Regions from separate parts of the Clostridium sp. CM039 genome, predicted to be linked through region 1. Evidence: a T-box and tRNA genes for the amino acid it is inferred to sense, from the RefSeq annotation. Region 1 holds a T-box; the other holds one or more tRNA genes.
The links. A T-box is a leader RNA that pairs with one kind of tRNA and senses whether it is charged. The one in region 1 lies ahead of ACWJJ2_RS14910 (glycine--tRNA ligase), so its partner is inferred to be a tRNA-Gly.
Positions count from the first base shown of each region.

Region 2: it encodes a tRNA-Gly, which carries the amino acid that the T-box ahead of ACWJJ2_RS14910 (glycine--tRNA ligase) is inferred to sense. The anticodon was not compared.

Region 1 is NZ_CM143649.1:3,189,148-3,193,576, forward strand. Features, by position in the region: gene lysS (lysine--tRNA ligase) at 1-1,258, shown strand, start outside; tRNA gene ACWJJ2_RS14905 (tRNA-Asn) at 1,417-1,491, shown strand; T-box leader at 1,542-1,707, shown strand; gene ACWJJ2_RS14910 (glycine--tRNA ligase) at 1,895-3,286, shown strand; gene murD (UDP-N-acetylmuramoyl-L-alanine--D-glutamate ligase) at 3,472-4,429, shown strand, end outside.
Region 2 is NZ_CM143649.1:3,940,300-3,944,728, reverse strand. Features, by position in the region: gene infC (translation initiation factor IF-3) at 1-181, opposite strand, end outside; ribosomal protein L20 leader region at 216-327, opposite strand; gene ytxC (putative sporulation protein YtxC) at 450-1,352, opposite strand; gene ACWJJ2_RS18560 (DUF6873 family GME fold protein) at 1,503-2,198, shown strand; tRNA gene ACWJJ2_RS18555 (tRNA-Cys) at 2,276-2,350, opposite strand; tRNA gene ACWJJ2_RS18550 (tRNA-Gly) at 2,369-2,443, opposite strand; tRNA gene ACWJJ2_RS18545 (tRNA-Phe) at 2,449-2,524, opposite strand; tRNA gene ACWJJ2_RS18540 (tRNA-Asp) at 2,555-2,631, opposite strand; tRNA gene ACWJJ2_RS18535 (tRNA-Val) at 2,637-2,712, opposite strand; gene hslO (Hsp33 family molecular chaperone HslO) at 3,045-3,926, opposite strand; gene ACWJJ2_RS18525 (class I SAM-dependent DNA methyltransferase) at 3,958-4,429, opposite strand, start outside.

The DNA of each region.
Region 1 (4,429 bases):
TCATGATAGATATGGTAAAATACAACTATACATAAAAATAGATGATGTAGGCGAAGAAAAATTAAAAGAATATAAAAGTTTTGACATAGGAGATTTTGTAAGCATAACTGGTACACCTTTTGTTACAAAAACTGGTGAGATATCACTACATATAGTAGATTTTCAGCTTGTAGCGAAGGCTCTAAAACCACTTCCAGAAAAATGGCACGGATTAAAAGATCCTGATTTAAGATTTAGACAAAGAGAAGTAGATATAATAATGAACCCACAAGTAAGAGATACGTTTATGAAGAGAATATCAATAATTAAATATATCCGAGAATACTTAGATAACAAAGGATTTTTAGAAGTTGAAACTCCGATTTTATCCACAGTAGCAGGAGGAGCCGCAGCAAGACCATTTAGTACTCATCATAATGCGCTTGATATTGAGATGTATCTTAGAATTGCAACAGAGCTATATTTAAAAAGACTTATTGTTGCTGGTTTTGAAAAGGTATATGACATGGGTAAAAACTTTAGAAACGAAGGAACAGATATAAGACATAATCCAGAGTTTACAATGATAGAATTATATGAAGCTTATGCAGATTATAATGATATGATGGAAATTACGGAAAATATGATAGCTTACGTTTGTGAAAAGGTTCATGGAACTATGAAAGTAAATTATCAAGGAACTGAGATAGATTTTACACCACCATGGAGAAGAATTACTATGGTAGATGCAGTAAGAGAATATTCAGGTGTGGACTTTGATAAAATAGCTACTAATGAAGAAGCTAGGGTTATAGCTAAAGAAAAGCATTTACAATTTAAAAAAGAATTAGAAAATTGCTCAAAAGCAGATATATTAAATGAATTATTTGAAGTATATGTGGAAGAGAAACTAATTCAACCAACATTCTTATGTGATTACCCTGTAGAAATATCACCTCTTACAAAGAAGAAGAGAGGGAATGAAGAGTTTACAGAGAGATTTGAAGGTTTTGTGTTTGGAAGAGAAGTGTGTAATGCATACTCAGAGTTAAATGATCCAGTAGTTCAGAGAGAGAGATTTATGCAACAAGCAAAAGAAAGAGAACTGGGTGATGATGAGGCTTATTTAATAGATGAAGAATTTATGAGCGCATTAGAAACAGGAATGCCACCAACAGGAGGACTGGGTATAGGAATTGATAGAATGGTAATGTTCTTAACGGATTCTTATTCAATAAGAGATGTTATCCTATTTCCTACAATGAAACCAATCCAGTAGTTTAAAAAAATTAAAGGGGTATTTTAGTTAATCTAAAATATCCTTTTTACTTCTTAAGCGTAATCATCAGTGCTTAAAATCATGAAATTTAAATAAAAAAGAAAAAACTATTGAATTTTTAAAAGTATATGTTATAATGTTGTTGTAAGCAATAATAATCCGCGATAGCTCAACGGTGGAGCACTCGGCTGTTAACCGATAGGTTGAAGGTTCAAATCCTTTTCGCGGAGCCATTTTTTATTTTTGGAACTCAATATTATAAGAAATCTAATGTATAATAAAATAATTCACTGTGATAAAGAAGAGTAGTAGTAGTACTTCATAAGAGAGGTTGTGGCTGGTGTAAACAATCAAAGTATTATTGTGAAAGGAACTTTTGAGTGTATAGAACTTAAAGTAGGGCATGTGCCAATAAGGGTGGAACCGCGGAAATAATTTTCGTCCCTTGGGGTATAGTCTTTTTTTTGTACGTAAAATAAAAGAGCATGCCTTTATGCGGGTGTGATGGATTGAATTGGTTATATTTAGGGCAAATAGGAAAGAATACAAGATGTAATATTAATATATTTGTAATGACCATTGAGAAGTATATAAAACGAGATATCATTAGATTATAAAAAAATAGGAGGGATTAATATGACATTTGAAAAAAGTATGGATAAAATAGTTGCGTTATGCAAAAACAGAGGGTTCGTATTCCCAGGATCCGATATATATGGAGGGCTCGCTAATTCGTGGGATTATGGTCCTCTGGGAGTTGAATTTAAAAACAATGTTAAAAAAGCTTGGTGGAAAAAATTTGTTCAAGAAAGTCCATATAATGTAGGTGTTGACTGCGCTATACTTATGAACCCAGAAGTATGGGTTGCGACGGGTCACGTTGGAGGATTTTCAGATCCACTAATGGATTGCAAAGATTGCAAAGCTAGATTTAGAGCGGATAAGTTAGTGGAAGACCATATGACGAATCAGGGAGTAGAAGTAGCTAGTGCTGATGGATGGTCAAATGAAGAGTTAAAAGAATATATAGCAAAAAATGAAATAGTATGTCCTAAATGTGGAAAGAAAGACTTTACTGATATTAGAAAATTTAATTTAATGTTTAAGACTTCCCAGGGGATAACAGAAGATGGAAAATCAGAGATATATTTAAGACCAGAAACGGCTCAGGGTATCTTTGTAAACTTTAAAAATGTTCAAAGAGCTTCAAGAAAAAAAGTTCCATTTGGAATAGGCCAAGTAGGAAAGGCTTTCAGAAATGAAATAACACCAGGGAACTTTATTTTTAGAACTAGGGAATTTGAGCAAATGGAATTGGAATTTTTCTGTAAACCGGGTACAGATTTAGAATGGTTTGCATATTGGAAAGAGTATTGTGCTAATTTCTTATATAATTTGGGAATGGAAAAGGAAAATTTAAGATTTAGAGACCATGGAGAAGAGGAATTATCTTTCTATAGTAATGCTACTTGTGACATAGAATTCTTGTTCCCTTTTGGATGGGGAGAATTATGGGGCGTTGCCGATAGAACTGATTATGACTTAAAGAAGCATATGGAACATTCAGGGAATGATTTAAGTTATCTAGATCCTATTACTAATGAAAAATATGTACCATATTGTATAGAACCTTCTCTGGGTGCAGATAGAGTTGTTCTTGCATTCTTAGTTAATGCATATGATGAAGAAGAACTTGAAGGCGGAGACGTAAGAACAGTGCTTCATTTACATCCAGCACTTGCACCATTTAAGGCGGCTATTCTACCTTTAAGTAAAAAATTATCAGAGAAATCGCTCGAAGTTTTTGCTATGCTAGGTAAAAAATTTAACGTAGACTACGATGAAACCGGAAGTATAGGAAAAAGGTATAGAAGAGAAGACGAAATAGGAACTCCATACTGCATAACCGTAGATTTTGATACGTTAGAAGATAATACTGTAACAATTAGAGACAGAGACACAATGGATCAAATAAGGGTAAGTATAGATGATTTAGAAAAGTTTATAGAAGAAAAACTACAATTTTAAATTTTAAATTGGAATAGTTAGTTTGGTTTAGAGAATGGCGTGTAGTATATAATGAGGCTTGAGTAGGCTGTGGTTATACTATGCGTTGTTTTTTTATAGAATAAATCTAAAAAATTATAAAATAAATTTGTAAAATAAATAATATAATATAATATAAAGTATATGGAGATTACATGGAGGGTTATATGAAAAAGGATTTCAATGAATTTAAGGAATTTATAAAAGGAAAAAAAGTTGGAGTTGTAGGTATAGGAGTTAGCAATATTCCTTTAATACATTTTCTAGTGAAGCTTAAGGCAGTTGTTACAGCTTTTGATAAAAAAAATTATAGTTTACTGGGACAGGTAGCAATAGATTTCGAAGAAGAGGGCGTGAAGCTGGTATTAGGGGAAGATTACTTAGATGATCTAACGGGGTTTGATGTTATTTTTAAAACACCATCTATGAGAGTAGATAACCCTGCTCTTTTGAAAGCAAAAAAAGAAGGAACATATATAACTTCCGAAATGGAAGAGTTCATAAAATATTGCCCGGCTAAAACTTACGGCGTAACTGGTAGCGATGGAAAAACAACTACAACTACAATAATATATAATATATTAAAAAAAGAAGGATATAAAACTTGGGTTGGAGGCAATATTGGTACACCACTGTTCGCAAATATTGAAGAAATAACCAAAGACGATAAAGTAGTATTGGAATTGTCGAGCTTTCAGCTTATGACTATGACGGTTTCTACAGATGTAGCAGTAGTAACAAATCTGAGTGTGAATCATCTAGATATTCATAAGGATATGGAGGAATATATAAATGCAAAGAAAAATGTGTTTAAATATCAACGTGACGGTGATCTGATTGTATTAAATAAGGATAACGCGTTAACTTATGAATTAAGAAAAGAGGTTAAGGGAAAAGTTAAGTATTTTAGTGTATGCGAGAAACTAGAAGATGGTGCATATTTTCAAAATGATAAATTATTCATTATGAACAAGGTAGTGTGTAATCTTGAGGAAGTAAAGCTAAAAGGGATGCATAATGTGCAAAACCTATTAACTGCCTTTTGTGCAACTCAAGATGAAGCAACAGTTGCGAGCATGAGAGAAGTGGCTACCACTTTTATGGGGGTACCTCATAGGGGCGAAT
Region 2 (4,429 bases), 750 kb from region 1:
CTGGAGGTTTCGCGGTAGGAGACATCATAACTAAATCTAAATCTTTCTCTTCCGCAAGATTCAACGCATCTTTAGTATTCAAGATACCCAATGCAGAACCATCAGCTCCAATAACTCTTATTTCTCTAACTCTGATTTCTTCATTCATCATGAAATCTTTGTTTTTACTAATAATTTTCACCTCCTAAGTGTATTTAGATAAAAATATAATATTTAAACAATTAAAAGGACGACAAAATGCCGTCCCTAATAGTAACAAATTTAAATTACTAATTAACCTAACTAGCATTACTGTTAGGTGAGAAACGGCTGTTTCTTCTTGTAAAAGATAACTCTATTATATTAAAATATTTTTTATATTTTCACTCACAACAATTCAAAGTATACTATCTAAGTATTTGTTTGTCAACACTTTTTTATTTATTTTATTCACATATCAATATGCCTTACTACCATACAAGAGTTTCTTTTTTTATCTCTTCACATTTAACACATTTATCACAATAATAGACCCTATCTGCAAAAACCTTGTTTATCGTTTGTATTAGTTCTTTATTTTTACAATGCTCTACACAGTGTATAATTACTTTTTTAGGAGCATTGGTTATCATAGTGCTAATAATAAGTTCCTCTCGATTTTCTTTTGAATCAAATTTAACATCCGGTAACTCCATCATCATATTTCCTACTAAATCATTACCTTCTTCATCTGTTAAACGATAATTTCCGTTTTTTTCAATTAGAATATTAATCTCATCTACCTTACTATCCTGAACATCAACAAAGTATTTAAGCAATTTTATAAACTCATTATATTCTTTCTCTACCATATACTCTTCCACAACTTTATCCACTATGCACTCTAAATCTCCCTTTAGCTCTTTTGTCCTAAAGGTTAAAAATCCACTTATATTAATTTCATTATTTTCTTCTATACATTTAGTTATCTTATCAATTATACTATTTTTCCTATTCATACAATATACTCCATTAGGTCCGGATATTTCGCCCTCACTACTCAAGTATTCTTGTATCCTAGGTTTAATTTGTTCTATTTCATCATATTGCAGAAAAAAATAAGATTCATCTAAAAATTTTTTGAGTCCTTTTTTACAAAATTCCATTACAACTATTTTATATAACATGTTTGCAACATGCAAATTAAATGTTTTGATACTAGCATCGCTTAAGTTGTCATCATCACAAAAAAACTTTACTACGTGAGTATCCCCTATTATATTTTCCGATATACCTGAAAAATTTTTTTTATCTTCAAAACACTTCTTAATGTCTTTAATTTCATCAATAATACATTCCATACTCCTATTATATACAATAGTTAATAAAAGCATTTCGCACACTCCTTTCTCACTAAGATAGTATGTGTGTAATATTAATGTATATGCAAAATAGATTAAACAATTATCGACATATTGCAATTTGTGATAGCTTTGTGTTATAAAATAAACATAAGAAAATAAATATTAAATAGGAGTATTGTAATGAAAAATATTATTGTTGATTTTAGAATTCATAATGAAGAAAAAGAATATTTAGTTTCTAGAGGATATAACTTGCTTATTTGCCCACCTAGCAACATTTTATACGAGGCTGTATGTGGTCACCCTGATATGCTTATGCATATTTTAGGCAAAGATATTATAGTTCATAAAGACATGGATAATGAATTCATACTGAGCTTAATTTTGTTAAATTATAAAGTTTATAAATCAAATTCAACTTTAAAAGATAAATACCCTTATGACATATGTCTCAATTCATTAAGCCTAGGCAATCTTTTTATTCACTCAGTTAATTTTACTGATACTAATCTTTTGTCACTATTAAAAACAAGAAAATTAATAAACGTTAAGCAAGGTTATACAAAATGTTCTACTTGCATTGTAAATGATCATGCAGTCATAACTAGTGATGTTTCTATCGCTAAGGCTTTAAGCATTGAAAAAATAGATATTTTATTAATTCCACCTGGTGATATTATCCTTCCCGGGCTTAACTACGGTTTTATAGGTGGCGTAACAGGTCTTATCGAAGATAATGTCTTAGCTTTTTATGGTCACTTAGATCATTATTTGTATGGGAAAGAAGTATTAAATTTTTTAAATAAGCATAAGGTAGAACCTGTATTTTTGAGAAATGGAAAACTAATCGATAGAGGTAGTATTTTTAGAGTCTAACGAATCCAAAATATACTGAAATAAAAAAAGTAGTCTAAATGCTGAAATATCAGCATTTAGACTACTTTTTATTGTTTTGGAGGCGCCACCCGGATTTGAACCGGGGAATAAAGGTTTTGCAGACCTTGACCTTACCGCTTGGCTATAGCGCCATTATTCATAATTATAGTTGGAGCGGAAGACGAGATTCGAACTCGCGACGTTCACCTTGGCAAGGTGACGCTCTACCACTGAGCCACTTCCGCAACACTGGTGGCTAGACCAGGAATCGAACCAGGGACACGAGGATTTTCAGTCCTCTGCTCTACCGACTGAGCTATCCAGCCTTAATAATTTTCAAATTTACTAAATTCAAATGGCGACTCAAAAGGGACTCGAACCCTCGACCTCCGCCGTGACAGGGCGGCACTCTAACCAACTGAGCTATTGAGCCATATGTGGTGGGAACAACAGGGTTCGAACCTGTGACCCTCTGCTTGTAAGGCAGATGCTCTCCCAGCTGAGCTATGCTCCCACATATCTTTATCAGACTAGTACAGTTTACATCATTTCATAAAACTTGTCAACAACTTTATGTATTAACTGTTTTTTTACTTTACTGTTAACTTCCTCGTCCATGTGTACTTTGTGAGTACTTTATTATATTATAAGATTTCCTTACGGCTGTCAACCATAAATATGGTGAATATTCACGTATATTTAAATTATACTCCCTATTTATCGAATTTACTCCACTTTGCTACGATTTGAAACATATATTACTATTGAATATAGTTTGTGTATTGCTTTCTATAAAAAGCAATACCACATATACTATATTCTCTTTATCCAAAGCTGCATTTTTATCTATGAATTAGCTTCTTTAAGTAATTGCCCAATTTCTTCATGATTAAATTCATAATTTTCATTACAAAAATGGCATTTAAGTTCTTCGGTTTTACCATCATTATATAATTCTTCTAAATCCTTTTTACCTATACTTATTAAGGCCCTCTCAACCCTTTCCCTGCAGCAATCACATTTATACGTCGGCTTAACCTCTTCATGTATTTTAAGTTCCATATCTTCAAAAATAAATTCCAAAATTTCTTCGATGTTCATCCCTTTTGCTATTAATTCAGTTATAGATGGAATTTCTTCAAGCCTATACGTTATTATATCAGCTAAAAATTCGTCTGCACCAGGCATCATTTGGATTATAAAACCTCCTGAAGCTTTAATGCTCATATCCGTGTCAACTAAAACTCCGAGTCCCACAGCAGACGGCGTTTGCTCTGATACAGTAAAGTAATAAGCTAAGTCATCCCCAATTTCACCTGTACAGATTGGCACTTGACCTATGTACGGTTCCTTTAGTCCCATATCTCTTATAATCCTTAAATAACCATCCGTACCAACGGCAGCACTTACATCAAGTTTCCCCTGTTTGTTTGCAGGCAAATCTACATTAGGGTTTCCTATGTACCCTTTTACACTTACATCAGCATGTGCAGTTACTACCACGCCTCTCGCTTCTCCTCCGCCATCAATTTGAAGTGTTAAACTATCTTGCTGCGACTTTAACATGCTCCCCATAAGAGCACCAGCCGTTAGCATCCTACCAAAAGCAGCTGCTGCCGTGGGTGCACACAAATGCATAGAAACTCCCTCATTTACTAAACCCGTAGTTATTGCTGCGACTATTCTAACCTGGCCTTCCTTTGCAGTAGCTCTAACCAATTTATCCATATACTAGCCTCCTGTAAACTATTTTTGTTTTTTACTTCTTAAGTACGTAACATATTCGCTCTGTGATTTTACTTACTACTTTATCTTCATAGTTATCCATCTTTTTAATTATTTCGAACCCAATTTCTTTTATAACACTTTCTACATATTCTTCTTTATAAGCCCTTTCAGAGTGTTGCTCATCAAAGCGTCTGAACACTTGTCCTTCTTTTACAAAAAAAGTTAAATTCATTTGTACTATATCATTTTCTAAATAATTTTCCCAAATATACACTACATCATCACTATCGTAATTATAAATATTATTACCAAGCACATTGGTAAGTTTATAATAAGAGTTAATATCAAAGATGAATAACCCATCCTGTTTTAATAAATCATAAGCGCCTAATAAATACTTTTTAAAATTTTCTTTTTTTAATATATAGTTGCTAGAATCTAATCCGCAAGTTATAAGGTTAAAAGTATTATCTAAATTCAATTCACAAATATCTTGGCATACA